DNA from 4 places in the Comamonas sp. CMM03 genome. Region 1 is predicted to be linked to each of the others. Evidence: riboswitches for the same ligand, from Rfam matches in the RefSeq annotation. Region 1 holds a riboswitch; each other region holds the start of a gene.

The links. A riboswitch is a leader RNA that binds a small molecule or an ion and turns the genes downstream of it on or off. The one in region 1 is predicted to bind cobalamin.
Region 2: it holds a riboswitch for cobalamin, as region 1 does, so the genes downstream of both, KW830_RS16140 (TonB-dependent receptor domain-containing protein) here and KW830_RS01670 (TonB-dependent receptor) in region 1, are expected to answer to the same signal.
Region 3: it holds a riboswitch for cobalamin, as region 1 does, so the genes downstream of both, KW830_RS00315 (TonB-dependent receptor domain-containing protein) here and KW830_RS01670 (TonB-dependent receptor) in region 1, are expected to answer to the same signal.
Region 4: it holds a riboswitch for cobalamin, as region 1 does, so the genes downstream of both, KW830_RS03825 (ABC transporter substrate-binding protein) here and KW830_RS01670 (TonB-dependent receptor) in region 1, are expected to answer to the same signal.

What each region holds. Positions count from the first base shown of each region.
Region 1 is NZ_JAHUXB010000001.1:357,710-365,025, reverse strand. It holds gene KW830_RS01690 (LLM class flavin-dependent oxidoreductase) at 1-539, opposite strand, end outside; gene KW830_RS01685 (ABC transporter ATP-binding protein) at 529-1,338, opposite strand; gene KW830_RS01680 (iron ABC transporter permease) at 1,353-2,345, opposite strand; gene KW830_RS01675 (ABC transporter substrate-binding protein) at 2,342-3,340, opposite strand; gene KW830_RS01670 (TonB-dependent receptor) at 3,352-5,637, opposite strand; cobalamin riboswitch at 5,765-6,020, opposite strand; gene zigA (zinc metallochaperone GTPase ZigA) at 6,195-7,316, opposite strand, start outside.
Region 2 is NZ_JAHUXB010000004.1:496,968-504,283, forward strand. It holds gene KW830_RS16135 (ABC transporter permease) at 1-2,665, opposite strand, end outside; cobalamin riboswitch at 2,819-3,047, shown strand; gene KW830_RS16140 (TonB-dependent receptor domain-containing protein) at 3,122-5,014, shown strand; gene KW830_RS16145 (ABC transporter ATP-binding protein) at 5,053-5,757, opposite strand; gene miaA (tRNA (adenosine(37)-N6)-dimethylallyltransferase MiaA) at 5,796-6,791, opposite strand; gene KW830_RS16155 (multidrug effflux MFS transporter) at 6,855-7,316, opposite strand, start outside.
Region 3 is NZ_JAHUXB010000001.1:69,306-76,621, forward strand. It holds gene KW830_RS00300 (EAL domain-containing protein) at 1-587, shown strand, start outside; gene KW830_RS00305 (cell division protein ZapA) at 887-1,363, opposite strand; gene KW830_RS00310 (hypothetical protein) at 1,360-1,575, opposite strand; cobalamin riboswitch at 1,702-1,942, shown strand; gene KW830_RS00315 (TonB-dependent receptor domain-containing protein) at 2,009-3,883, shown strand; gene KW830_RS00320 (cobyrinate a,c-diamide synthase) at 3,909-5,318, shown strand; gene KW830_RS00325 (bifunctional adenosylcobinamide kinase/adenosylcobinamide-phosphate guanylyltransferase) at 5,330-5,923, shown strand; gene KW830_RS00330 (ABC transporter substrate-binding protein) at 6,028-6,921, shown strand; gene KW830_RS00335 (iron ABC transporter permease) at 6,921-7,316, shown strand, end outside.
Region 4 is NZ_JAHUXB010000001.1:843,325-850,640, forward strand. It holds gene KW830_RS03805 (OprD family outer membrane porin) at 1-1,276, opposite strand, end outside; gene KW830_RS03810 (pseudoazurin) at 1,340-1,792, opposite strand; gene KW830_RS03815 (ABC transporter ATP-binding protein) at 1,804-2,631, opposite strand; gene KW830_RS03820 (iron ABC transporter permease) at 2,628-3,716, opposite strand; gene KW830_RS03825 (ABC transporter substrate-binding protein) at 3,804-4,811, opposite strand; cobalamin riboswitch at 4,945-5,172, opposite strand; gene KW830_RS03830 (GNAT family N-acetyltransferase) at 5,232-5,816, shown strand; cobalamin riboswitch at 5,814-6,034, shown strand; gene cobW (cobalamin biosynthesis protein CobW) at 6,487-7,316, shown strand, end outside.

The DNA.
Region 1 (7,316 bases):
AAGCCCAGGGTCTCGCTGGTGGAGCCGGCCACGTAGATCGGCGGGTGCGGGCGCTGCACGCCGGTGGACGCCAGGGTGCGCGGGGCGAATTGCCAGGGGTCCTGCGGGCCGCCCGCAATGGTCGCCCCACTCAGGCCGGCGCGGATCAGGCGGCATGCGGTCTCGAACCGCTCCCGCGTCTGCGAGGGGTCGATCTGCAGGGTCTGCAGCGACGCGGGTTCCGTACCGCGCCCCACTCCGATGTCGATGCGCCCGCCGCTCTGGTAGTCGACCTGCGCAATCTCTTCGGCCAGCATCAGGGGATGGTGCAGCGGCAGCACCAGCACCGATGTGCCCACGCGCAGCCGTTCTGTGCGGGCCAGCAAGGCGGAGGCCAGCAGCAGCGGCGACGGATACGGCCAGTGCGCGTCGGGCACGCGGAATTCGCTGAACCACACGCCGTCAAAGCCCAGCACGTCTGCACGTTCGAACAGCGCAAAAAAATCGCCGGGCTGGCCCAAGGTGGCCTCCCGGGTCCAACCCGCCAGATCAATTCGCACAGCCATCCTCCTTCTTGCGGCGCGCCCGCAGCAGGACCTGGGGCGGCGCGTCGATACGGTCAAATTCCACCTGGAACACGGCGTCCAGGGCAGGGTCGGTCAGCAGGTCCTGGGCGGCGCGGTCCTGCACCACGCGCCCGCGGTCCATGGCGATGACCCGGTCAAAATAGGCAAAGGCCAGGTCCAGGTCGTGCATGACCACCAGCACCAGCTTGTCGCGGCCTCTCTGGGCCAGTGCATCGACCAGCTCCAGCCGGTGGCGCACATCCAGGGCAGCGCCGGGCTCGTCGGCCAGCAGCACCGGCGGGTCCGTGGCCAGCACGGTGGCCAGCAGGCAGCGCGCCTGCTCGCCACCGGACAGCGAGTGCCAGCGCCGGTTGGCAAAGGCCTGCAGTCCGTGCTGCCGGAGCACACCGTCCATGTCCGCGGACGGCCCCAGGCGCATCTGCAGCAGTTCTGCCAGCGTGACATCCCAGTACGGCGAAAACCGCTGGGGCATGTAACCGATGCAGCGGGCACGCTCCGCGAAGGACAGGCGCTGCAGCGGCGCGCCGCGCCACAGCACCTGGCCCTGGCTGGGCGTCTGCAGCCCCGCCAGCATGGACAGCAATGACGATTTGCCGGCCCCGTTGGGGCCGATCAGCGCAATGGCGCCGCGTTCGGGCAGCGCCAGCGAGACCTGGTCCACCACCCTGCTGCCCCGGTGCTGCAGCACCATGCCCTGGGCGGTGAGTACGGGCTGTGCACCAGGTGTATCCGGCGCGGCAGCTGTATCCGGTAGGCCCTGTGGGTCGTGCATGGGAAACCTCGCGGTCATGACGCGCGCAGGCGCCGCGCCAGCAGGATGATGAAGAACGGGCCGCCGGCGATGGCGGTGATCAGCCCCAGCGGCACTTCCGCCGGGGGCAGCACGCTGCGCGCCAGGGCGTCGGCCACGGTGACGACGATGGCGCCCACCAGGGCGCTGGCAGGCAGCACCACGCGGTGCATGGGCCCCACCATCCAGCGTGCAATGTGCGGCGCGGCCAGCCCGACAAAGGCCACCAGCCCGCCGTAGGCCACGGCGGCCGCCACCACCAGCGAGCCCACCAGCACGGCCAGCGGAATGAAGCGCTCCGGGTTCAGGCCGAAGCCCTTGGCCACGGTGTCGCCCAGGCCCAGCAGGTCCAGGCCATGGGCCAGCGGGCGTGTGGCGACCACACAGCCCAGGGTGATGCCGGCCAGCACCAGCAGGCCGTTCCAGGACGGGGTCTGGATACCGCCCAGCACCCAGCTCATGACCACCTGCAGGCTGACGGTTTCATCGGACAGGGCCAGCATCAGGAAAGAACGCAGCGCGCCCAGCATGGCGGCCAGCGCCACGCCGGCCAGCAGCAGGCCGGCCGCATCCAGCGCGCCCGCCGCCCGGGCGACGGCCAGCACCAGCAAGGTGGAACCCCAGGCGCCGGCAAAGGCCAGCACCGGCAGCACCACGCCCTGGGGCAGGCCCATCGGAACCAGCAAGGCCACCGTGGCGCCCAGGGCTGCGCCGCCGGAGGCACCGAGCAGATAGGGTTCGGCCAGCGGGTTGCGGAACACGCCTTGGAAGATGGCCCCCGACAGGCCCAGCAGCGCGCCCACGCAGGCGGCGGCTGCCACACGCGGCAGGCGCCACTGCAGCAGCAGCCGGCTGTGCAGGGAGTCGTCGCCGCTCAGCGCGCGCCACAGCTCCGGAACGCTGGCCCACTGGTGGCCGGCGCAGGCCGCGCCCAGCAGGCACAGGGCCAGCACCAGCAGCGCGGCCCACCATGTTGTGCGTGAAGTCATATCGGGTGCAGTTGCCGGGCCAGCGATTCGATACCGTCAAAGGTGCGCGGCCCGGGGATCAGGAATTCGGAGCGGGACACGGTCCAGCAGTGGCGCTGGCGCAGGGCCCGCATGTCGCGCCAGCCGGGCTGGTGCAGCAGATCGTCCAGCCCCGCCTGGTTGCCGGCGAACAGCAGCACATCCGGGTCCGCGGCCAGCACGGCCTCGGGCGACACCTGGGCCAGCACGCCCAGCGCCGGCAGTGCGTGCTGGCAGCCGGCGCGCACCATGGCTTCGCCGGTGTAGGTGCCCGGGCGGGCCAGCAGCAGCATGCCGTTGCCCGCGCGCCCGGTGACCATCAGCGCCCGCAGGTGCGGCCGGCCGGCCACGGTGGCATCCACGGCCTGCAGCCGCGCATGCAGGGCTTGGGCCAGCGCGGCGCCGCGTTCGGGCTCGCCGCAGGCCTGGCTCACCAGGCGGATGTTGTCCAGCACCTCCTGCAGGGTGCGACTGAGCAAAACCATGATGGGCACTCCTATGCGTTCCATGGGTGCGACAAGCTGGGTGGCTGCCTGCCGCGCCGGGGTCACGATGACCAGATCCGGGCGCTGGGCCACCACGGCATCCACGGAAAATCCCAGCCGGCCGCCGACCTTGGGCAGGCCCAGCACCTCGGCCGGGTAGCGGGTGAAATCCTCGACACCGACGATGCGCTCCACCAGCCCCAGGGAGGCGACCAGTTCGGTGTTGGACGAAAAAATCGTGACGATGCGCCGGGGCGGCCGGGGCAACCAGACGGCGCGCCCCAGGGCATCCTTCAGGTGGATGCCCGAGGCCGCCTGCATGGCCTGCTCTGCAGCCCCCGCACCGGCCAGCACCGTGGGCATGGCAAGGCCGGGCAGCAAGGCGCCGCCCGCCGCCGCCACGCCCCAGCGGCGCAGCACGGCGCGCCGGGACAGTGCGTCCGGGAGTGCTTCCGTGCGTGCTTGCGGAAGGGGGCTGGCGGGCCTGTGCATGCAGCCTGGCCTCAGAAGTCGGCCTGCAGGCCGACCATCAGCTCGCGCCCGGGCATGGAGGTGCCGCAGCCGCCGTTCTGGAAGCGCGCATCCGCCAGGCAGGGCGAGCGGTCCTGCGCAATGAAGATGGGGCTGCGGTTCAGGTTGAAGACATTGTTCACCGCCGCAAACAGCTTCACGCTGCGGTTCACCCGGTAGTCGCCGCGCAGGTTCCACACCGTGAAGGCGCCCTTGCGGTGGATGTAGGTGCTGCTGGGTTCGCCCTGCGGCACCAGCAGGTTCTCTTCGGTGTCGTACCACATCGGTCCGCGCAGCAGCGCCGTGAGCTGCATGCTCCAGTCACCTGCATTGCGGTCCATGCCCTGGGCGTAGCGCATGCCGGCAGAGGCCTGGAAGCGGTACATGCGCTGCACGCGGTCGGTGTTGGCGGTGGCCGCCGCGCCCTTGTCGCGCATGTCGAAGTGGTAGTAGCCGCCCGCAAAGGCGCTGAGCGACTGGCCCGGCAGACCCAGGGCCAGCACCTGCTTGAGGTCGACGTTGGTGGTCAGCTCCAGGCCGCGCGCCACGACTTCTGCGGCGTTGTTGGCATAGTCCGAGGTGTTGGTGCTGGGGCCCCGGGACACGGTGGTGATGCGGTTGGAGATGACGTTCTGGAACAGCGCTGCATCCACCTTCCAGCCCGGCTGCGTGAAGGTGGTGCCCACTTCGATCTGGCGGCTGGTCTCGGGCTTCAGATTGGGGTTGCCGAAGGTGCGCCCGCCGCCCACGGCGGTGAAGTCGGCGGCCAGTTCGGTGGCGGTCGGCGCCCGGAAGCCGGTGGCGATGCCTGCGCGCAGGTTCCAGTCGTCGGTGGCCTTCCAGGTCGAACCCAGGGACCAGGTGTGCGTGTCGTACTTGCGCACATTGGACTGGGCAAACGCCAGGTTGGGCGTGGGATCGAACCGGGTCTCGCCCCAGGTCTTGCGCAGGCCGCCACGCAAGGTCAGGCGGTTGTCCAGCAGGGTGTGGGCGTCTTCCAGGTACAGCGCCTTGGTTTCTTCCGTCTGGTTGTTGTCGTACGGGGCCACCTGGCCCGCCGGGCCGCCGGGCATGGCCACGCGGAAGCGGTCCGAGCGCAGGTGGCTGCGTTCCCAGTCCACGCCCACCAGCAGGTCGTTGGCGGCAGACAGGCGAAAGCGCGGCTGCAGGCGGATGCCGGTGGCATCCAGCTTGCGGTCGTTGTAGTCGCGCGCCGTGCCCGGCACCGGGTTGGTGCCGCTCTTGATGACGGGGGACGCCCAGTTGAATTCGTCCTCGTCCACAAAGTGGTAGACCTGCGCCAGCCAGCTGACGGACTGGTCGGCCAGCGCACCGGTGTAGGTCAGGTCCAGCGAGCGGTTGTCGCGGTTGTCCTTGCTGTAGATGTTGGACCCGGATCCCCGGAAGCCGGCGTTGTAGATGCCGTCGGTGCGGGCCTGCAGCTCCACCCGGTTCAGGCTGTCGATCTGCAGCCCCAGGGCCGCCACCGCGCCGCGGCGCTTCCAGCCGGTGTTCTGCATGACGAAGCCGCCGTCGCCGGACTTGTAGTCATCGCGGGCGCTGGTGTTCAGGCCCACATACCAGTCCAGCATGCCGCTGGCGCCTGCCGTCTGGGCCTGGGTGCTCCAGCCGCCCCAGGAGCTGCCGGTCACCGTGACGCGGTTCAGCGGGCCGCTGGCACCAGTGCGCAGGATGATGTTGATCACCCCGCCCATGTTCTGGCTGCCGTAGACCACCGAGGCGGGGCCGCGCACGATTTCGATGCGATCCACATCCGTCAGGCTGAGCTTGGACAGATTGGCCGTGCCAGCGCGGCGGCCGTTGAGCAGCACCAGCACCTGGCCCTTGAAGTCGCGCCCCTGGCCGTCGGTGGCGGCGCCGCGCAGGTTCAGCGATGTCTGGGCTGCCGTCCATTCGCTGAGAAAGCCCACCGCATGTTCGGCCAGCAGGTCGGTGACCGAGCGGGCCGACGAGCGTTCGATCTCCTGGCGGTCAATGACCTGGGTGGTGGCGGCAATGCGGGCGCGGTCCTCGGGCCGGGCCGTGGCGGTGACGAAGACATCGCCCAGCGCCGCAGCCGGGATCGGGGCCGATGTCGATGCGGTGGCGGTGGCAGCAGTGGCGGCAGAAGCCGCGGTGTTGTCGGCCACGCCCTGGGCGTGGGCGCCCCACAGCGCGCAGCACAGCGCGGCGCCGGCGGTCACGGGCTTCAGGGCGGAAAGGGGAAAAGCGACAGGCCCGCAGAAGGGGCCCGGGGAAACACGGGAAGGGGTGCGCATGCGCGGCTCCAGATGGCCCTGCTCTCCCGCAAGGCCGATTCAAGAAAACATCCGCAGGCATGCATGCGCAGGCAGGACAGCTCGGCGCACGAACCCATCCAACCTGGACTGCGCGCTCACCCGCGGCGTCCAACAAAAGTGACAAGGCCGGTATCCGGGCTCGCGAAATGCCGACACTCCGGGACATCCGTCCTGGAACTTTCGGCCCACTCCACGCCTTCCCACGCAGTGCGCAGTGGCTTCAGGTCTTACCTGGGTGCAGAGGGTGATTCGCTTACCGTTGCGGGGGCAGCGCAGGCATTGCACTCCATGGAGCGCACCTGCTTCCCGTTTAACTCCAGTGGCCGTCAGGCCAATGCAGCACCTCGTAACAAGCATTGAAATGTATCTCAATGCAGCGAGGAATTATCGTTCAGGACACATGTCCGCAACGGACACAACACGCCGGACATATCCAGAATGCATGCCTTGGCAGCCGATGGAGCGCAGCGCTGCATAAAGGCTGCACAAAGGCGGCTCAATGGCTAAACCAGGGCTGCAGCCGGGCATGCACAGCGTCAGTCCCAGGCCGGGAACGGGTCATGAAAGCCGGTCCAGGCCTTGGGGGCCAGGGCCATTTCCTGGTCGGTCAGCAGGCAGGCATCCAGCCGCTGGCGCAGCGCGGCCTCGTCCATGCCGATGCCGATCAGCACCAGTTCCTGGCGGGCATCGCCCACGCGTTCGTCCCAGTGCTGGGTGATGGTGGCCAGCGCCTCGGGCTCGCGCGGCCACTGTTCCCGGGGCACGGCGGCCCACCAGCGCCCTGCCCTGCCATGGCGGCACACAGCCCCGGCCTGCGACCAGTTGCCCGCATAGAGGGGGCGGCTGGCCAGCCAGAAAAAGCCTTTGGAGCGTATGACCCCGGGCCATTCAGACCCCACCAGGGCGTGAAAGCGCCTGGGGTGGAACGGCCGGCGCGCGCGGTAGACAAAGCTGCCGATGCCGTATTCCTGGGTTTCCGGCGTGTGTTCGCCGCGCAGCTCTTTCAGCCAGCCCGGGGCCTTGGCCGCCTCGTCGAAGTTGAACAGCTTGGTGGACAGCACCGACGCCAGCGGCACCTTGCCGAAACTGGATTCCACGATGCGTGCACGCGGGTTCAGGGTCTTCAGGATGGCGATGAGCCGCTGGCGCTCTGCGTCGGTGATGAGGTCGGTCTTGTTGAGCACCAGCACATCGCAGAACTCGACCTGTTCGACCAGCAGGTCCACCACCTTGCGCTCGTCGCCTTCCCCCATTGACTCCCCGCGCCCCTGCAGGCTGTCCCGGGATTCGTAGTCCTTGAGGAAGTTGAAGCCGTCCACCACGGTGACCATGGTGTCCAGCACCGCAATGTCCGACAGGCAGGCGCCCGCCTCGTCGGTGAAGGTAAAGGTCTCGGCCACCGGCAGCGGCTCGGAGATGCCTGTGGACTCGATCACCAGGTAGTCAAAGCGCTTTTCCCGGGCCAGGCGGCGCACCTCCACCAGCAGGTCTTCGCGCAGGGTGCAGCAGATGCAGCCGTTGCTCATTTCGACCAGTTTTTCCTCGGTCCGGGACAGGTCGCTGCCGCCTTCGCGCACCAGCGCCGCGTCGATGTTGACCTCGGACATGTCGTTGACGATGACCGCCACGCGCAGGCCCTCGCGGTTGTGGAGGATGTG
Region 2 (7,316 bases), on a different contig from region 1:
TCACCGCCAGCACCGCGTCCTCTCCGGTGGCCTGGCGGCCGGCCCACCAGGCCGTCAGCGTGCCGGCCAGCACCACGGCACAGGCCAGGGCCAGCAGGCGCCCGGCGGGCAGGCGCAGCTCCATGGTCCAATGAAAGCTTTGTGGGTTGACCACGTGCACCAGGATGGCGGCCACGCCCAGGCCCAGCAAGGTGCCGGCCAGTGCGCCCATGGCCGTCCAGGCCGCGCCCTCGCCGGCGACCACCGTGAGGATCTGCCGGCGCGTCAGCCCCAGGTGGGTCAGCAGCCCAAACTCCTTGCGCCGTGCCAGCACCTGGGCGCTGAAGCTCGCAGCAATGCCGAACAGCCCGATGCCGATTGCCACCGCCTGCAGCCAGTAGGTAACGGCGAAGCTGCGGTCAAAAATCTCCAGCGAGCGCTGGCGCAGCGCGGCGCTGCTGGTGAGTTCCAGCGGCGGTGCCTGTCCGCCGGACAGTCGGGCCAGCGCGGCTTCGATGCGCGGCTGCAGTGTGGCCTGACCCTCGCCCGCAGCAGGCCACAGCGACAGCTCGGACATGCGGGCATCGCCCGTCAGCCGCTGGTAGTCGCCCCAGTCCATGGCCACCGCGCCGAACTGGCGGATGTAGTCGCGCCAGATGCCGGCAATGAAAAAGCGCGTTTCCGCTGCGCCGGCCGTGGGGACGGTGGCCGGGTCGTCTGCCCCGGCAGCACTGCCGTCGGCCAGCCCGGTGCTGAACGCACGGTCCAGCAGCGGCCAGGGCTGGCCGGCCTGCACGCCATACAGCGTGGCCACGGCCTCGCTCACGTAGACGGCAACCATGCTGTCCGGAACGGGCTGTGCAGGCGCGGCCCCCACCCACGGCAGCTGCTGGGCCTGCGGGCCGTGCAGCGGGCGCAGCAGCAGGCTGATGGCCGGGCGCTGCGGGTCCAGCCACAGGCTGGTGGCCCGCATCGGCTGGGCGCGTTCCACCCCGGGCAGGTCGCGCACGGCTTGCAGCAGCGCGGGCGGCAGCAGTGCCGCATCGGATTTGGACGAGCCGCCGGCCGCACGCAGGTACAGCGGTGAGGGCAGCACGGCGTCCAGCCAGTCCAGCATGCTGCCGCGAAAGCTGGTGACCATCACCGTCAGCGCCACGGCCAGGCTCAGGCTGGCCACCACGCCGCCCACGGCCACGCTGGCGCTGGCCCGCATGCGGCGGGCACGTTCCAGCGCCAGCATGGACAGCGGCTGCCGCAGCGCGCCCGGCCACAGCTGCTGCAGGCCGCCCAGCACGCGATCCAGCAGCCAGGGCAGCAGTGCCATGCCGCCCAGCAGCATCAGCCCTACGGCCACATAGGCGGCCAGGGGAATGCCCCCAATAGGCGGCACGCTGGCCAGCAGCGCACTGGCGGCCACCAGGGCCAGGCCGGTCCAGGCGCGCGCAGGCGTCTGGCCCACGGCGCCCAGCCCCTTGAGCGTGGCGGCGGGCGGCAGCGCCCGCGCGGTGCGTGCCGGCCACCAGGCGCCGGCCACGGTGGCGGCCAGGCCCAGGGCAAAGAAGGTGGCGGCGGCCGGTGCGCTCCACAGCAGTGGGGGCTGGCCGCCGGCAAAGTAGCCGCCGCCCAGGTCCCCTCCCAGCATGCGCAGGGCCAGCCAGGCCAGTCCGGTGCCCAGCGCAATGCCGGCCGCGCTGCCGACCATGCCCAGCAGGGCGGCTTCCCACAGCACCAGGCGCATGCGCTGCGCGGGCGTGAGCCCCAGCACGGCCAGCAGCGCCAGTTGCGGTGCGCGCCGCGCCACGCTCAGCGCCAGCACGGAAAACACCAGAAACGCCCCGGTGAACAGCGCCACCAGAGCCAGCACGGTCAGGTTGACGCGGTAGGCGCGTGACATCTCGGCCGCACGCTGCTGCTCACCGCCCGGCTGCTGCACCAGCACCTGGGCCGGCCAGCCGGGCAGGGCACGCAGCGCAGCGGTGAAGGCACTGCGGTCGGTGCCGCTGCGCAGCAGCACATCCACACGCTGGATCTGGCCGTCCTGGCCCAGCAGGTCCTGGGCGGCGCCAATGTCCATTACTGCCAGCGGGGCACCGCCGGCTGCCACCGTGCCGGCCACGCGCAGCGTCACGGCATGGGTGTGCACGCGCACCGGCAGCAGGGCGCCGGGGGCGCTGGCTTCGTCCAGGCCCAGGGCCTGCAGTGCCGCCGGGTTCAAAAACACCGCGTCGGGTGCGAACAGCCGCAACCGGTCCTGGCCGGCAAACAGCCGGGGCTGCAGCGCAGGGGCCAGCGGGGCCGACTGCAGCGCGTCGCCGCCCAACAGGCGCAGCGACAGCGGTTCCGGTGGCGCGTGCGGGGCCTGGCCGGACGCAGCGGTTGTGGCGGGCGGGTTGTCGATCTGCACCGTGCCTTCGATCCACGGCGCGGCATGCTGCACCTCGGGCCGCAGCGCGATCAGCGGGTAAATGCTCTGGGGCAGGCTGGAGCGCATGCCACGGAATTCCAGATCCGGCTGGCCGTTGACGCTGCGCACCGCGCGGGAAAACTCATCCAGCGCCGACTGGTTGATCACATGCACCGCAAAACCCAGGGCCACGCCCAGCGCAATGGCCAGCAGGGCGGTCAGGCTGCGCCAGGGCTGGCGCCGGTACTCCTGCAGCGAAAAACTGGCCAGCAGGCGCGGCAGCGGAGAAGCGGTGAGAGAGGGTGAGGCGGGCACGGAGGTTCCAGGGCAAAACAGCGGTGTGCACCGCCGCCAGGGCGGGTGGGCACGCCAGCGCGGCCCACGGTTCCATGGGCAGGGCATTCGCCATCCTACAAGCCCCGTGTCAGCCTGCTGCCTACAATGCGGGGTTTTGGTGCTTGCAGCGCTGTTCTGGCGCTGCGGTTAAACGGGAAACATGGACGCCGGCGCCCGCGCTGGCACAGCATGTACTGCCCCCGCAACAGTGAGCGCACAGGTCCCGCAGGACCCGCTTGCCATCTCTTGCCACTGGAGCCATGCGCTCTGGGAAGGCTTGGCAAGCCGTGCGCCAGTCTGGATACCGGCCAAAACAGGTCCAGCATCCGCTGGCGTGCCGCTGTGCATGCAGACCCGGGTTGCTGGTTGTGTGAAGCACGGGCGGGGACGCCGGTGCCAACCATGTGTGCATCCATGCGAAATTTCCAACCATTCCCAGCGGAAGGCCAGCGCGCTTCCGTGCGTTTTCCTCTGGCGGCCGTGGCCCTGGCCGCGGCCTGCCTGGCCCAGCATGCCGCTGCGCAGAGCGTGCCCCTGTCCACCACGGTGGTGACCGCCACCCGCTCTGAAACGCCGCTGGACGAAACCCTGGCCGATGTGCGCGTGATCACCGAAGAGCAGATCAGCAATTCGGCAGGCCGCTCGCTGGCCGAAGTGCTGCAGCGCTTTGCCGGCGTACAGATGTCCAGCAGCGGTGGTCGTGGCAACCTGCAAAGTGTGTCGATTCGCGGCAGCAAACAGGTAATTTTGCTGGTGGACGGGGTGCGTTTTGGGTCTGCTACCGCCGGGGATCCTTCGCTGGCAAGCCTGCCTCTGGAGCAAATTGAGCGCATCGAGGTGGTGCACGGCCCGGCATCGGCCCTGTATGGCAGTGATGCCATTGGCGGGGTGATCCAGATTTTTACCAAACAGGGAAAAGGGTTGACGCAAGCTTTTGTGCCCCATGCGCAGCTGACCTGGGGCAGTGGTGGCTACAAGGATGCCAGTGGCGGCTTTGCAGGTGCACAGCAGGGCTGGAACTACAGCCTGCATGTAGCGCGTGTGGTGGACCCCGGCTTTTCTTCCACCAACGAAAAGAGCGCGTACTACCACCGGGACGCAGACAAGTTTGACCAGACTTCGCTGACAGCTTCACTCGGATATGCCTTCAATGACGCCTGGCGTCTCGATGCCAATTTGATGCAGGCGGATGGCTATGCCGAATCGGACAATGGCAGCACCACGCATTCGTGGCTGGATTCGAACGCGGGAACCCGTTCACTCAAGCTCTCGGGCACTTTGAGCGAGGCCTGGAAAACCCAGCTGAGCGTGTCCCGCTCCATGGACAAGCAGTGGAACCGTGACCGCAGCATCGCTACGGGCATGTTGGTCAGTTCAACCTTCAATACCGCCCAGGATGAGTACAAGTGGGGCAACGAAATCAAAACACCGATTGGTTTGGTTGTTGCCGGGCTGGAGAGGTTGGAACAAAGCATTGTGTCGACCACGAAGTTCGACCGCTCCGAACGTAGCACCAATGCTGCCTATGCAGGCCTGAATGGCAGCCACAGTGCGCATTCCTGGCAAGCCAATCTGCGCCGCGATGACAACTCTCAGTTTGGTAGTTACAACACCTGGGGTATTGGTTATGGCTATCAGGTGCTACCCACTTTGCGAGCTTACGCATCGCGTGGAAAGAGCATCAATGCACCTACATTCAACCAGCTGTACTACCCTGCAGACCCTGTGTGGGGTGGGGGAGGGAATCCCAACCTTCAGCCAGAGGAAGGGCAGAACACGGAAGTGGGCCTGAATTGGGACCTTGCAGGTCACGAATTCAAGTTGGCACACTTTGACAACAAAGTGCGTAACTTGATCGTTTGGGGCAGCACGGTGGAGAATGTGGACCGGGCCCGCATGAAGGGGTGGTCGCTGGGCTATCAAAAGTCTGTCGATACTTGGCGTTTTGCGGCAACCTACGAACACCTGGATGCGCGCGATAACGAAGGCGAACGCATCACACGGCGCCTACCTGAAGCACAGGCCACTTTGTCTGTGAACAAGACGCTCGGGGCGTGGAAATTGGGTGCCAATGCGCTGTACGTAGGCAAGCGCACGGATGCTGTCTATGGCGTTGGTACGGTTGACTTGAAGAGCTATACCACCGTGGACCTGCACGCCGAATACCAGTTTGCCAAGGACTGGGCGGTGCAGGCCCGTGTGGCCAACCTGACCGACAAGGTCTATGAAACCGCCTACGGCTACAACCAGCGTGGCCGTGCCGGCTTTGTCACCTTGAAGTGGACGCCGCGTTGAAGCTGCGCCGCTAGCACGGCCCCGCGGTCCGGCGCTGTTCAGGCCGCCGCAATGCCCCGGGCCGTCAGCCGCAGCACCCGGTCAGCGCGGGCTGCCGCGTCCGGGGAGTGGGTGACCAGCACCAGGCTGGCGCCGGCTTCGCGGGTCTGGGCCACGAGCAGGTCCATGGTGCGGGCGGCCGTGTCCGGGTCCAGGTTGCCGGTGGGCTCGTCGGCCAGCAGCAAGGCCGGGCGGTGCACCAGGGCGCGGGCAATGGCCACGCGCTGCAGCTGGCCGCCGCTGAGTTGCTGGGGCAGGCGCTGCCCCATCTCGCCCAGGCCCACGGCTTCCAGCATGGCCTGCACGCGGGCGTCCTGTTCGGCCGGGGTGCCACGCGCCAGCAGCATCAGCGGCAGGGCCACGTTCTGCGCCACGCTCAGATGCGGCAGCACGTGAAAGGCCTGGAACACAAAACCCACATGGGCGCGGCGCCAGACGGCCAGACCGGCTTCATCCAGGCGGCCGATGTCCTGTCCCTGGTGCAGCACCTGGCCCTGGTCCCAGCGGTCCAGCCCGGCCAGGCAGTTGAGCAGCGTGGACTTGCCCACGCCCGAATCGCCGACGATGGCGACAAACTCGCCCGCCGCCACCTCCAGGTTCACCTGCTCGAACACCGTGGCCGCATCGGCCCCTGTGCCATAGCGTTTGGCCAGATCCACGACCTGAACGTTGGCGGGCGGTGTGCTGGCAGATGGCAAGGACATGGTGAATACGGTCAACGGCGGGAGACGGGAGCAGCGGCTTACTTGGGCAGGCTGGCCTGCACCACACCCCAGGCAGCTTGCACCAGCTGCACGATGGCGTCGGGGGCCTGGCAGTCAATGGCGTGGCGCTGGGGCATGCTGCGCAGCCAGGTGATCTGGCGCTTGGCCAGCTGGCGCGTGGCGGCAATGCCTTTTTCGCGCACCAGGTGCATGTTCAGCGCGGGCTTGTCGCGGCGCTCCTGCCAGTCCAGTTCTTCCCACACCTGGCGGTAGCCCACGCAGCGCATGCTGGGCAGGTCCAGGTGCAGATCGGGACGGGCGCGCAGCGTGCGCACCTCGTCCACCAGGCCGTGCTCCAGCATCTGCTCGAAGCGCTGGGCAATGCGCTGGTGCAGCCAGGCCCGGTCGGTCGGCTCCAGCGAAAACAGCGTGGCATCGAAGCGCGGCGCCGATGCATCTTTCGCGGTGTGGAAGCTGGACAGCGGCTTGCCGGAGATCTTCCACACCTCCAGGGCACGCTGGATGCGCTGGCTGTCGCCGGGCGCCAGGCGCTCGGCAGTGACCGGGTCCACCTGCGCCAGCAGGGTGTGCATGGCGGGCCAGCCGATCTCGGCGGCCTGGGCATCCAGCGCGGCGCGCACTTGCGGGTCGGCGGCCGGCATTTCGTCCAGTCCTTCAAACAGCGCCTTGAAGTACAGCATGGTGCCGCCCACCAGCAGCGGCACGGCGCCACGGGCGCGGATCTCGGCCACCAGGCGTTCGGTGTCGCGCACGAATTCGGCGGCGGAGTAGCTTTGTGTGGGCTCCAGGATATCGATCAGGTGGTGGGGCACGGCGGCCAGCTCGGCCGGTGTGGGCTTGGCCGTGCCAATGTCCATGCCCCGGTAGACCAGCGCGGAATCGACGCTGACGATTTCAGCGGCCAGGCCACGCTGCTGCAGCACGGCGGACAGCGCCAGCGCGGCAGCGGTTTTGCCGGAAGCGGTGGGCCCGGCAATGGCAATGCAGGGCAGGGAAGAGGCGGAAGCGGTCACGGTCACAGAAAACAGATCAAAAGCGGGGCAGGAAAAAGGGCAGGAGAAAGGGCAGACAAAGGCTCAGGCGGCCGGGGCCACGCCCCAGCGGCGCACCAGCACCCAGGAGGCCAGGGCCGTCCAGGCTGCCCAGAAGGCCGTGCCGAAGACCAGAGGGTACACCGTACCGTCCAGGTGCTGGCCCAGCCAGGCGCCCATGGCAAAGGCCGTCAGGGTCATGGCGCAGCCGTTGAGTGCCGCGGCGGTGCCGGCCGCCTGCGGAAAGGCGCTGACGGCGCCGCTTTGCCCGCAGGGCTGCTGGATGCCGTGGGCCACCATGTACAGGCTGAACGGCAGGGCATAGGCCCAGGCATTGGTCACCTCCAGCAGGGCGGCGGCCAGCAGGCTGCCGTTGCCCAGCACGGCCAGCAGCCCGGCCAGGGCCACGGTGCGGCGCACGCCCAGGCGCTGCAGCAGGCGGCGGCAGAGGATGGTGCCGGCGATATAGCAGGCACCGTTCACGCCCAGCAGCAGGCCCACATCGGC
Region 3 (7,316 bases), 290 kb from region 1:
CCATGCGCTGGGTCAAGCAGGGCCTGGGCGTGAAGGTGTCGGTCAACGTCTCGTCGCTGGAGCTGCACCAACCCGACTATGCGGCGCGCGTGGCCTCGCTGCTCAGTGCCTATGGCCTGCCGGCATGCTGGCTGGAGCTGGAGCTCACCGAGTCGGCCCTGCTGCAGAAGGAGCCGGTCATCGTGCACTGCATCGAACAGCTGGCGGACCTGGGTGTGCAGCTGGTGATCGACGACTTCGGTACCGGCTATTCCAACCTGGCCTACCTCAAGCGCATGCCGATTTCCAAGCTCAAGGTCGACCAGTCCTTTGTGCGCGGTCTGCCACAGGACATGAGCGACAAGGCCATTGTGGAGGCGGTCATCGGCCTGGGGCGCGCGCTCGATGTGGAGATCGTCGCCGAGGGCGTGGAGACCGCCGCGCAGCGTGAAACGCTGATGCGCATGGGTTGCGGCTTCTACCAGGGGTTTCTGTGTGCCCCGGGGGTCGAGGCGGCTACCTTCCAGGCCATGCTGCGCGCCCAGGCGGCAGGCCTGGAAGCAGGAAGTCTGGGGGGCGGAGTGCCGGGAGAAGACCGGCCGATGTAGCGGCCTTGGCCGCCGGGATGAGGGTGGGGGTGTCTGCAAAAACCACCGCGCCGTCATCCTGAACCGGGGGTTCAGGTGGGCGAGGGCAACCAGACGTTGGGTTCGTCTAACGCGAGACGATCACGCTTGCCTGGCAATGTACCAAGCCCGTGCTCAGGGAGCATTGGTTCAAGGCAATATAAAGCACGGCAGATTTGCAGACGCCTTCATTTTAGCGCGTGACCGGCGGCTTGTGGTGGACCGGATGGAGAAAAGGGGGATTTGCGCGGCAGCACCGTTTCGGCGTTGCCGCAAGGCCTCTACAGCAGCTTGCTGTCGACTTCCAGCGCGGCTTCCAGGCGTTCGATCAGCGCCTGCGCCTGCTGCAATTCGTGCTCGCGCAGTGCCAGCAGCTCTTGCAACTGCGCGGCCAATGCCTGGGCTTCTTCCTGTGCCTGCAGTGCTTGCTGCAGGGTGTCGTCCCGTGGGGTGTCTTCCAGCGGGGCTGCGGGCAGTGCGTCGGCCGCAAGGGCGGCAGGTGCCAGGCCGTTTTCCAGCGTCAGCTCCAGCTCCTGCTCGAGTTCCTGCACGCGGGTGTACAGCGATGCACTCTCGAACGCCAGATTCACGGCGGCCAGCACCCCCACGCGTTCGCGGGCGCGCACCTTGCCGGTGTTGCGGATACGTTCCATGTCCGCATCCACCCGCTGCACGGCGGCCAGCAGCATGTCTTCCTGGCCCTCGGGGCAGGTCAACACATAGTCTTGCTGGAGGATGCGCGCTTCGATCTGGCTCATGGTGCCTCTTGGTTGGCGGGCAGGCGCTCAATCAGTGCGTCCACCCGTGCACGGGCCGCCTGCAGGCGCGAGCGCAGGGAATCGCGCTCCTGTGTGAGCGCGGCCACCTGCTCGGCCAGCAGGGCATTGGTGCGCTGAAGCTCGGCGTGGCGCAGCAGCAGGCGATCAACACGCTCTGCCAGCGGCTCGATCATGGAAGGCTGCGAGGTCATAGACATAGAGGGTAGCAATTGTAGGCGTGCCTAAATGTAAGCAGGTGAAATAAGGCCGAATCAGCCTGCATATGACGTTGGAAAACACCGGTGCACAGCAGTTTTTCTACGAACGGCAGGACTGAAACTAAAATCGCTGCTGTTGGTGCTCGCAGCGCGGTTCACGCGCAGCAGTTCAACGGGAAGCAGGACGGCCTCGTTTTTTCAGAACCCGCCCAGCCTGCGCTGCCCCCGCAACGGTGAGTCCCTGGTGCATGCCATGCACCCCCGCCATCTGATACCGCCACTGGATGCCTTGAACAAGCGTCTGGGAAGGCGATGGTGTGGAGGACCAGCCCGGATACCGGCCAACACTGGTGTGCCCGCTCGAGCGGGCATGGTTTTGCCCATCACTGGCGGGGAGGCTGGTACGGGCGACTAGGTGTTTTTTCTCATGTTCTCGAATGTTTTGAAGGCCGGTGCCGTGGCGCCCGCCTTGCCGTGGTCTGCCGTGTCGGCGGCCGTGTTGTGCGCTGTGGCGGCAGCCGCCCAGGCCCAGGAGAGCCCCTCTGCACGCGCCACGCTGGAGGAGACCGTGGTGGCCGCCACGCGCAGCGAGCAGCGCCTGTCGGATGTGATTGCGGACATGACGGTCATCGACCGCGACCAGCTGGACCAGCAGGCCGGCCGGTCGCTGGAAGACGTGATGGCCAAGCTGCCCGGCGTGCAGATCACCCGCAACGGCGGCCCCGGCACCGAAACCGGTCTCTACCTGCGCGGCGCCAGCAAGCAGCACACGGCGGTCTATATCGACGGCATCCGTGTCGATGTCCAGAACGGCTCCGGTGGAGCGCAGTGGGAATCCCTGCCGGTGGACCTGATCGAGCGCATCGAAGTGCTGCGCGGCCCGGCGGGCGCGGTCTATGGCTCGGACGCGCTGGCGGGCGTGGTGCAGGTGTTCACCAAGCGTGGAACCGCCGGCGTGCAGCCCTTTGTGGGCGTGGGGGCCGGCGAGTACGGCAGCCGCAAGGCCGAGGCCGGCATCAGCGGCGCCCAGGGTATGGTGGATTACGCGCTGGGCCTGTCCTATGCCGAAAGCCATGGCTTCGATTCCAAGAACCGCGGCGTGCACAACGAAGACCGTGACGGCTACACGCGCAAATCGGCCAACGCCCGCGTGGGGCTGCAGCTGAATGCCGACCAGCGTCTGGAACTGACGGCCCTGACCAGCCGCACCAATGCCGGGTATGACGCCAGCAAGTCGGTCAAGGACGACCGCGGCCTGCGCGCGCTGGATGCCTATGGCCTGAGCTGGACCGCCCAGTGGACGGAGCGCTTTCGCACGCGCCTGTCCGTCAGCGAATCCACCAACCGCTACGAGACCTCGGGCACCAGCACCTACGAAGCCGAAACCCGGCTGCGTACCATGCTGCTGCAGAACGAGTGGCTGCTGGGCCCCGGCACCTTGAGCCTGGCGCTGGAGCGGCGCGAAGACACGCTGGAGAACACCGGCCTGAAAAACACCAGCCACAAGGACCGCGACCAGACCGGCGTGGCCATCGGCTACGGCGCCAAATTCGGTGCCCACAGCGTGCAGCTGAATGCCCGCAGCGACGAGGACAGCGACTTCGGCCGCAAGAACACCGGCGGCATCGGCTACGCCTGGGCGTTTGCACCCCAGTGGCGCGCTACCGCCTCCACCTCGACCGGCTTTCGCGTGCCCAGCCTGTATCAGCGCTTTTCTGACTATGGCGATCCGGCACTGGCCCCCGAGGAAAGCCTGAACAAGGAAATCGGTCTGCGCTGGGCCGACCAGGGCAATCACCTGGGAGTGACGCTGTACCGCAACAAGCTGCAGAACCTGGTGTCCTATGAAAAAGGCCTGGGCAGCTGCGGCAAGACGTCCTGCTATGTGAACGTGGAGCGTGCGCAGCTGCAGGGCATCACCCTGACCGGGGCCTACCGCACCGGTCGGCTGAAATGGTATGGCTCCGTGGATTTCCAGAACCCCACGAACGAGGCCACCGGCAAGCTGCTGGAACGCCGCTCGCGCCGGTTTGCCACCCTGGGAGTGGATGCCGCCGTGCACGGGTGGACACTGGGTGGGGAAATGCAGGCGGCCAGCCGCCGCTACAACGCCAAGGACGAGCAGGTCATGAGCCTGGGTGGCTACACCCTGTTCAACCTGTCGGCCTCCACGCAGGTGGCCAGGGACCTGACCCTGACCGCACGCATCGACAACCTGATGGACCGGGCCTATACCTTGGCCCAGGATTACGCCACGCCGGGCCGCACCTTCTGGGTGGGTCTGAAATGGCTGCCCCGCTGACCGCCGGGGCCGCCGGAAAGCATGCATGTTGACTGAAACTTCCGCCCAAGCTGCGCGCCGCTGCGTGGCCGTGTTGGTGGCGGCCCCGGCCTCGGGCCAGGGCAAGACCACCGTGACCGCCGCGCTGGCGCGCTGGCACTCCCGCCAGGGGCGCACGGTGCGCGTGTTCAAGTGTGGCCCGGATTTTCTGGACCCCTACTGGCACCAACTGGCCAGCGGTGCGCCGGTGCACAACCTGGACGGCTGGATGGTGGGCATGGACGAGGTCCGGGCCCGCCTGCATGCCGCAGCCGGCGAGGCCGACGTCATCCTGATCGAAGGGGTGATGGGCCTGTTCGACGGCAGCCCGACCGCAGCGGATCTGGCCCAGCAACTGGGCGTGCCCGTGCTGCTGGTGGTGGATGCGGGCGCGATGGCCGGCTCGTTTGGTGCCCTGGTGCTGGGCATGCGGCAGTACCAACCAGAGGTGCCGTGGGCCGGGGTGCTGGCCAACCGCGTGGCCACCGGCATGCATGCGCAGATGCTGCAAACCAGCCTGCGCGAACCCGATCTGTGGCTGGGCGCGCTGGCGCGCATCGGCCAGGGCAGGGATGCACAGCTGTTGCCAGAGCGTCACCTAGGCCTGGTGGCTGCGCACGAGCTGCCCGATGCCATGGCGCGGCTGAACGCCGCCGCCGACCAGCTGGCCGACACCCCGCTGGGCCAGATGGACTGGGCCGCCTGGCAACGCTGGAGCGTGGAATTCCCCGCCGCAGCTGCCGCCCAGCCGCCGGCCGGACAGCAGGCGCTGCAGCCCTGGCTGCAGGGGCGCACGGTGGCCGTGGCCAGCGATGCGGCCTTCAGCTTCATCTACCCCGCCAACCTGGACTGCCTGCAGGCCATGGGGGCCAATCTGGCATTTTTCTCGCCGCTGGCTGGCGAAGGCCTGCCGCCCTGCGATGCCCTGTGGCTGCCCGGCGGCTATCCGGAACTGCATGCCGGCAAGCTGGCCGCCAACACCGGGCTGCAGGCCGATCTGCGCGCCCACGTGGCCGCAGGCAAGGCTGTGTGGGCCGAATGCGGCGGCATGCTGGCCCTGGGCCAGCAGATCACCGATGCGCAAGGGCAATCCCGGCCGCTGTGGGACATCCTGCCGGGCACGGCACAGATGCAGACCCGGCTGGCCGGGCTGGGCATGCAGCAATGCGTGCTGCAAGGCAGCGTGCTGCGCGGCCACACCTTCCACTACTCGCGCTTTGACTGCAGCGCAGCGGAGGTCGGGCGCACCAGCCGTGCACGCCAGCCGGTGGAGCCCGGCAAGGGCGAGGCGGTCTATCGCCAAGGCAGCGTACACGCCAGCTACTTCCACGCCTGGTTCCCTTCGCACCCGCGTGCGGTGGCCGCCTTGCTGGGGGCCGAGCCGGTGTGCTGGGACGGGCCGGCAGAGCTTTCATAATCCACGCCACCATGAGCGATTCCCTTTCTTCCCCCGTGGCCTGGCAGGAACTCATCCTGGGCGGCCAGAAAAGCGGCAAGACCCGCCGTGCAGAACAGGCTGCGCGTGACTGGCTGGATGCCGCACCCGGGCGCAGCGCCACCTACCTGGCCACCGGCCAGGCCTGGGACGACGAGATGCGCGCCCGCATTGCCCGCCACCAGGTGGACCGGGCCGCGCGCGTGCCGGGCATGCAGACGGTGGAAGCGCCGCTGCAGCTGGCCCAGGCCCTGCAGGCCCACAGCAGCCCCCGGACGCTGGTGGTGGTGGACTGCCTGACCATGTGGCTGACCAACTGGATGATGCCCATGGAGGCTGCCGCGTCCTCCACGTCCGTGGAGCCATCGCCGGACTGGGGCGCACAGCGCAGCCGGTTTCTGCAGGTGCTGGTGCACTGCCCCGGCCCGGTGGTGCTGGTGGGCAACGAGATCGGCCTGGGCGTGATCCCCATGGGGCGCGAGGTGCGCGCCTTTGTCGATGCGCTCGGGGTGTTGAACCAGGACGTGGCCGCTGCCTGCAGCCGCGTGACCCTGATGGCCGCGGGTTTGCCGCTGCAGCTGAAATGACCGGGATGGCTTCTTCCATGGCACTGCCGCGCGTCGCGGCCCAGGGGCTGCGCCGCCGGGCTGCGGCCATCGCCTGCCTGGTCCTGTGGGCGGCGTTGCCGTCCATGCCCGTACAGGCCGCTGCCGTGCCGCCGCCGCTGGCCGAAAGTGCGCGCCTGGCGCCACTGCCCATCACCGATGACCGGGGCAAGACCGTGCAACTGGCCAAGCCGCCGCAGCGCATCGTCAGCCTGCTGCCGTCGCTGACCGAAAGCACCTGCGCCCTGGGCCTGTGCGACCGGCTGGTGGGCGTGGACCGCTACTCGGACTGGCCGGCCTCGGTGCAGAAGTTGCCCGTGGTGGGCGGCGGGCTGGACCCCAGCGTGGAATCCATCGTCGCCCTCAAGCCCGATCTGGTGCTGCTGTCCAACGCCTCCAAGGTGGCGGAGCGTCTGGAGTCGCTGGGCATCAAGGTTGCTGCGCTGGAAGTGAAATCGCAGGCTGGCGTGCACCAGGTGCTGGACAAACTCGGCCGGCTGCTGGGCGTGCCCCAGGCCCAGGGCGCCGACCGGGTCTGGCGCGAACTGCAGACCGGTGTGGCCGACATTGCCCGGCAGATGCCGGACAGCGCCAAGCAGGTGCGTGTGTACTTTGAAGTGAGCCGCGGCCCGTATGCGGCAGGGCCCCAGTCCTTCATCGGTGAAACGCTGACCCAGCTGGGCGTGCGCAATGTGGTGCCGGCCGATCTGGGTCCGTTCCCGCGCCTGAGCCCCGAATTCCTGCTGCGCGCCCAGCCCGATGTGATCATGCTGGGCAACCGCAGCATGCAGGTGGCCACCAGCTACCCCGGCTGGAACAGCCTCAAGGCCGTGCGCGGCAACCAGGTGTGCACATTCAGCGAACAGGAATCCAATGTCATCGTGCGCCCCGGCCCGCGCATGGCCGAAGCCGCGCAGCTGATTGCGCGCTGCCTGATCGACAAGGCGCCCAAAGCGCCGGCCTCGGGGGTGAACCGCTGATGGTGCAGCCCCTGCCATCCTCTTCCTCACATCGGCACGGCCATGCCCCGGGCCAGCGCCGCAGCACCTTGCTGGCCCTGGTGCTGCTGGCGCTGACCGCCGTCCTGCTGATGGGGGGCGCCAGCGTGGGCAGCACCGGCTGGGAAAGCGTGCTGCGCATGCGGGACGACCCGGTGTCGTGGCAGATCGTGGTGGACATCCGCCTGCCGCGTTCCCTGGGGGCATGGCTGGCCGGTGCGTTGCTGGGCCTGGCCGGCGCCGTGGCGCAAGGGCTGTTTCGCAATCCGCTGGCCGATCCCTACCTGCTGGGCAGCGCCTCCGGCGCTTCCTTGGGCAGTGCCGTGGGTCTGGTGCTGATGGGCTCGTCGGTGACCAGCCTGAACCTGCTGTACCGC
Region 4 (7,316 bases), 490 kb from region 1:
CTTCGCCCTGGGCCTTGTTGGTGCGGTGCACGCCATAGCGCAGCTGCAGCGACAGGCCCTTGGCGCTGCCTTGCTGCACGGTGTAGCGCACGATCAGATCGCGTTCCCAGTGCTTGCCACCGGTGCCGGTGTAGCCCAGGTAGTTGGCATAGACGCTGTTGAGGCGGCGGTTGTCCACGCCAGAGCCCCGGGTGTAGGCCACGCCCGCGCTCAGGCCCGGGGTGAGCAGGCTGCCCAGGTCCAGGTGGTACTGGAGCTGCCACGAGGCTTCATGTGCACCGTTGAAGTCGGACAGCTGCATGGCGTTGTCCAGCCAGATGGAGCCCCGGTTCACATAGTCGAAGGGGTTGTCGCCGTTGACCTTCTGGTAGCCCAGTCCCAGCTTGTGCGGGCCGAAGGCGTAGCTGCCCAGCAGGCTCCAGGTGGTGGTGGCGATGTCGCCCGCCCGGGCCTTGCCGGTGTCGGCGCTGCGGTAGACATTCAGGTTGAAGGAGAGGCTGCGCTGGTCGGCCAGCGGCAGCTTGTAGAAGCTGCCCAGGTACCAGGTGTTCCAGTGGTCCTCATAGCGGCCGTAGTAGCTGCTGACCGACAGGTTGGGGATGGGGGTGTTCCAGGCGCCGCCCAGAAAGCTGAAGGAATCGCCATTCACCCCGGAGTAGTTGGCCAGCAGCTGGCCGCCATTGCTGCGGGCATTGCGGTCGGCCCAGCGGGTGAAACGCCCGGCTTGCAGCGTGACGTTGGCAATGTCGCTGCTGGTGATCTGCCAGCCGCGGTTGGTTTCGGGCAGCAGGCGGGTGTCGGAGGAGCTGAAGATGGGGTTCTTGGTGCGCATCTCGCCCAGCTTCAGTTCGGTGGAGGACACGCGCAACTTCAGGGCGCCGCCGGCACGGCCAAAGCGGTCGGGGATGTCCTGCCCGTCCTTGGCCACGTAGCGCGGTGTGGCGCGAGCACTGTCGGCCTCGGTGCCCAGGTTGACGGCGCCATAGGCATGGGCGTCCAGCCCCACGCCGACCAGGCCGCGGGTATAGCCGGACTGGTAGTTCAGCATCAGCCCGTAGGCTGCTTCCTGGGCCTGGGTCTGGCCGCGCACACCGCTGGCTGCGCGGAAGCTGCTGCCCTTCTGGTAGTCCAGCTGCTCGAACAGCATGCGGTTGAGCAGGGTCAGGCTGCTGCCTTCGGTGAAACCGGTGGCGTCATCCTGGGCGCCGGCACAGGCGGCGCCGGTGGTGCAGAGCAGGGCCAGGCTGAGAAGGTGGGAGGCGGTAGGTCGGCGCATGGAGGGGCGGGGTGGGTGGGAAGGGTGGCCGGCGCAGCGTGCGCTGGGTATCGGGGAGGGCGTTTATCGGGCGGCGGCGGCAGCGCGCGAGACAATGCCTTCAAAGCGCTGGCGGGCTTGTTCCGGTACATCTTCCGGTACCACCAGCTGGGAGAGCGGGGTGTCGCCCACCCGCACCAGCATGACCATGCCCATGGCGTAGTGGGGCTGGCACTTGATGCCGTACAGACCCGGCTGGGTCAGGGTGATGGCAATCTCTTCATTGACCTTGCCGCGAAAGGCGGTGGCGCCCGCCGGAGCCATGCCGGCGATGGAGACGGCGTCGTGGCCGTTGCTGGTCGCCAGGAACTTGATGGTGTCGCCGGGGGCGGCCTGGATGAATTCGGGCTCGTAGACCATGGCGCCGTGCGGCCCGCGGTTGAGCATCTTGACTTCAAAGGTTTCGGCGCTGGCCCCGCTGGCGGCGCAGCAGCACAGCCACAGGGCGGCCAGGCGGGAAGCAAGGGAGACGGTCATGGGCAAGGCTTTCAGGGCAAGGGGGTGGTCAAGGGACGCAGGCGCAGCACGCGGCTGCCGTCGAGGGGGTCGGTCAGGCTGTGGGCCTGCACCTGGAAGACGGTCTGCAGCAGTTCTGGCCTGAGCACTTCGTCGGGCGGACCCATGTGCACGAGCTGGCCCTGGTGCATCACCGCCAGTCGGTCGCAGGCCAGGGCCTGGTTCAGGTCATGCAGCGCAATCACCTTGGTGATGGGCAGGTGCTGCACCAGCTGCATCAGCGACAGCTGCTGGTGCACGTCCAGGTGGTTGGTGGGTTCGTCCAGCAGTAGCACGCTGGGCTGCTGCGCAAGGGCCCGGGCAATGTGTGCACGCTGGCGCTCGCCGCCCGACAGGGTGTGCCAGGTGCGCTGCGCCTTGTCCTGCAGGCCGACGGCGTGCAGTGCCTGGTGCACGATGTCCCGGTCCCGCGCCGAAAGCGGCTGCAGGGCCGACAGCCAGGGGGTGCGCCCCAGCTCCACGGCGTCCCAGACGGTGATGGCATCCTGCGTGTGTGCGCTTTGCGCCACCAGGGCCAGCTGGCGGGCAATGCTGCGGCGTGGCAGGCGGTGCAGTGCCTGGTCCCCCAGCAGCACGTCACCGGTTTGCGGGCGCAGCACGCCGGACAGCAGGCGCAGCAGGCTGGACTTGCCCGAGCCGTTGGGGCCGATCAGGCCCAGCATTTCTCCGCTGTGCACCTGCAGCGAGACGTTCTGCACGATGGGCGTGCCCTGTACCTGCCAGCCGAGCTGGCGTGCCTGCAGTGCCACCGCAGGCGGTGTGGAGGGCGTGGATGCCATGAACATGAAGGGGGCGTTCATGCCCGGCGCCCCTGGGCCTTGAGCAGGATGAGCGCAAACACCGGGGCGCCCACCAGGGCGGTAATGACACCGATGGGCAGGACCTGGCCGGCGATCAGCGTGCGCGAGACGACATCGGCCGCAATGAGAAACACCGCGCCAATCAGTGCACTGGCGGGAATCAGGCGACGGTGGCGGACGCCAACCATCAGCCGCGCGGCATGGGGGATCACCAGCCCGACAAAGCCGATGGCGCCGACGATGGAGACCATCACCGCTGTCATCAGCGCGGCCGCCAGCAGCAAGGTCAGCTGCACCCGGCGCACCGGAATGCCCAGTGCGGCGGCGGATTCGCTGCCGAAGGTGAATGCGTCCAGCGAGCGGGCATGCAGCAGGCACAGGAGGGTGCCGATACCGGCGACCGTGGCGGTCAGCAGCGTATCCGGCCAGCGCACGCCGCTGAGGCTGCCCAGCAGCCAGAACATGATGCCGCGCGCCTGTTCGGCACTGCCGGACTTGGTGATGACCAGCGAGGTCAGGGCGTTGAAGAGCTGTGATCCGGCAATGCCGGCCAGCACGATCTGCCCGCTGTTGCGCAGTCCGCCATTGCCGGCGGCGTGGGCCAGCAGGGCGACCAGGGCAAAGGCGCACACCGCGCCGAAGAAGGCGCCCGTGGTCATCGAGATGGCGCCGGCGCCCAGGCCGGCCACGGTGACCAGCACCGCCCCGGTGGAGGCGCCTGCCGAGATGCCCAGCAGATACGGCTCTGCCAGCGCATTGCGCAGCAGCGACTGCAGGATCACGCCGGAGATGGCCAGGCCCGCGCCGCAGCTGGCGGCTACCAGTGCCCGCGGCAGCCGGTAGTTCCAGACGATGCCCTGGGTGATGGGGTCGACGGCGGACAGCGGCTGGCCCAGCAACTGGTGGGCCAGCACCTGAAAGACGGTGTGCGCGGAGATGTCGGTCTCGCCGATGGCGATGCCCAGCACGACGGCGATCAGCAGCAGGGCGGCGGCCGCAGCCGCTACCCAGGCCGTGCGCAGACGCCGCCGGCCGCCAGCGGTGCCGGCGGCGTCTGCGCGAGGGAGTGCAGTCTCTGCTTGCATGGAAATAGGCAAGGCTGCCGTGCAGGGCGGCACGGCAGGGGAGCTTTCTTCTTGCTGCTCTTGTGGTGCTTGTTGCGCTTGCTGTTCTTACTTGGCCGCGCCTTGCAGGCGGAGCACGGCCTCGGCAATCTGCTCCATGCCGTCGACCTGGCGGATCGAGCCTTGCAGGGCATCCGCATCGACAATGACGATGCGCTGGTTCTTGACGGCATCCATGTGCTGGGTGACCGGGTCCTTCTTCAGGAATTCCAGCTTCTTTTGGTAGTCATCGGCAGGGAAGCGGCGGCGGTCCATGCGGGCAATGATCAGAATGGACGGGTTGGCCTTGGCAATGGTTTCCCAGCCTACGGTGGGCCATTCTTCGGTGGAGCCGACGACATTGCGCAGGCCCATGGACTGCATCATGTAACCGGCCACACCGTTCTTGCCGGCCATGTACGGGTCGGCCGCCAGATCGGAGCTGGAGAACCACAGCGCCGCCGACAGGTCTTGCAGCTTGGATGCCTTGACCTTGGCGATGGCCTGGGCCTGGCGGGTGCCGAGGTCCTTGACCAGGCTGTCACCGCGCGCCTGCACATCAAAGATCTGGGCCAGCTGGTGAATGCTCTTGTAGAGGGACTTCACGTCGTAGCCGGCCGTGCGTGTGCCGTCCGACCCCACCAGGTTGTTCTTGCCCTCGCAGTCGGTGGGCATGGCGTAAGTGGCGATGCGCAGGTCGTGGAATTGCTCGCGGGTGCCGACCACGCCGTCCTTGCCGATCATCCATTCGAACTGGGACACGACCAGTGCCGGGCGCTTGCCGATCACCGACTCGAAGCTGGGAATGTTGTCGGACAGACGCGGCGCCTTGTCGTTGACGGCCTTGAACTGCGGCAGCACCGGGTTGAACCACAGCGCCGTGCCGGCCACCTTGTCGCCCAGGCCCAGCGCATACAGCATCTCGGTGCCGCCCTGGCCGATGGTGACGGCCGAAGCAGGGGCCTTGTCGAAAGTGACGGTGTGGCCGCAGTTCTGCACCTGCAAGGGATAGTCCGTGGCGTGGGCGGTGAAGGTGGTGGCCAGCAGGGCGGTGCAGGCAAGGCTTCGGATCAGCATCAGGCTCGTCTTTCCAGGTTGGGCAGGGACCACTGGAAGACAAGGCACAACCCACGCTGTGCGTGCGGGCCGCAGCGGCGCCGGAACGACAGAGTCACGAGAAATGGCTCACTTCCCGGACACCCCGCCGGCAATGAATGGTTGGTGCTTTGGCAGGTCTCCTGACTGGCAGATCAGCGCCTCGCGGCCACCTTCCCAAACTGGCGTTCAGTGGTGTGTCGGTCGCGGGCTCATTGCCTACAGTTGCGGGGGCAGTTCCATTTGGCAGGCAGCGCCAGGGGCGCGGTCTGCACTGGATTCCCTCATGCGGCCAGCGTATGCCGGCGCATGTCCTTGCGGAACCAAAGTTCGGTTAATGTAGCTGATTTTGTAGCGGCAGCCCCCACGGCAGCCTGTGCGCATGGCGGTTTCGAGGCTGGCATGACCCTGTCTTTGTCCCTGTCCCATCTGATTTCCATCCAGCCGGTCGAGCGCCTGCAGGAGGTGGACGGTTTTCTGCGCGATGCACGCGTGCAGATGTTCGGTGCGCGCGTGTCTGCCCAGGACACGCCGGCGGATCTGCTGCATTTCGAGCAGGTGTACGGGGGCGGCGGCGGGCAGATGTGGGCGGCCCACGATGCGCAGCGGGGTGTGGTGGGCAGCATTGCCTACCGCCCGTACGACGGCCGGTTTGCGCAACTGGACTTCGGGCCGCTGGCCGTGGTGGAAGTGGTGCGCCTGTTTGTGGCGCCAGTGTGGCGGCGACAGGGCCTGGCGCAGGCCTTGTGGGCCACGCTGCAGGCCCACGCCCGGGCCCACGGGGTGGAGGTGCTGTACCTGCACACCCACCCGTTTTTGCCGGGGCGCTGGAGTTCTGGCAAGGCAAGGGGTTTGCGGTGCTGCAGCGCGAGGCCGACCCGGTCTGGCAGACCATCCACATGCAGTGCCTGCTGCCGCCTGTGCTGCCCACTGCAGCGTCCACTTAGCTGTCCCCGTTGCGCGAAGGGTGTGCTGCCGCTCCTATAATTTGCGCTTTGAACAGGAGCTCTGCATGGCGCATGCCCATGCCGGGTGAAACGGGAAGTCCGGTGACCTTCGCCTTCGGGTGGGAAGCATTCCGGCGCAGCCCCCGCTGCTGTAAGCCTGACCGCCACACGTTGATGCCACTGGGTACGTTACCTGGGAAGGCCGTGTGTGCGGTATGACGGCGAGCCAGAATACCGACCTGTTCGATTGCAGTGGTATGCCACGGGGTGTGGGCTGTTTGCTGACTGGCCCTTTCCACCGCTTTGGCGGTGCGACCCAGGCCTGTCGCACGCATCGCTTCCCCTCCGCATGCTTTTTGTCGCGTGGCGGCTCGGGGAGAGCATGGTTCAACCGTTCACACATCGGCATGCCCGGCGCATGCCTGTCCCAACGTCCGTGCAGGGCGTGCGCATGGCTGCGCGCTGCACTGCGGATGTCTCCATGGCACGGCCTGCCGGGCAGGACCGGCGCATGCACCCCCTGACCTGTGGCCCGCAGCGGTTGTTCGGCCGAGGCCGTGAGCGCCATGGCGGCCAGCCGGTCGCGGGCCCTGCCGCTGCACTGCCCTCACATCGCCCACGCCGCGCACACTGCGCCGGCACCCCCTTCACTGGCAGCGGGCGCTGAGGCCGCAGCTTTCTTTTTCTTCGGAGCACAGGAGTTTCTGACCATGAGTACGCACCACAAGATCCCCGCCACCATCGTTACCGGCTTTCTGGGCAGCGGAAAGACCACGCTGCTGCGCCACATTCTGCAGAACGCCAATGGCCGGCGCATTGCGGTGATCGTCAACGAGTTCGGCGAACTGGGGATCGACGGCGAGATCCTGCGTGGCTGCGGCATCGGCTGTGAAGACGAAACCAATCCGCAAAGCGGTCAGCTCTACGAGCTGGCCAACGGCTGCATGTGCTGCACCGTGCAGGAAGAGTTCTACCCGGTCATGCGCCAGCTGATTGCGCGGCGCGACGATATCGACCACATCCTGATCGAAACCAGTGGCCTGGCCCTGCCCAAGCCCTTGGTGCAGGCATTCAACTGGCCCGAAATCAAGAACGCCTGCACGGTGGACGCCGTGATCACGGTGGTGGATGTGCCGGCGACGGCCGCCGGCCAGTTTGCGGCCAACCCCGCGGCCGTGGATGCCCAGCGCAAGCAGGATCCGAATCTGGACCATGAATCCCCGCTGCACGAGCTGTTTGAAGACCAGCTGATCTCCGCCGACCTGGTGGTGCTGAGCAAGCTGGACCTTGCCAGCGCGCAGGACCGCGCCAAGGTGGAGGCCATCGTGCGGGAAGAGGTGCCGGCCCAGGTGAAGATCGTGGCGGCCGAGCATGGCCAGATCGATCTGGGGGTGGTGCTGGGCCTGTCCAGCGCCTCGGAAGAGAGCATCCATGAGCGGGTGGGCCACCACGAGCATGGCGAAGGCGAGGAACACCACCACGACGCGCACGACCACGATGCCTTCGATTCCGTGGTGATCGAGCTGCCCGAGGTGGATCG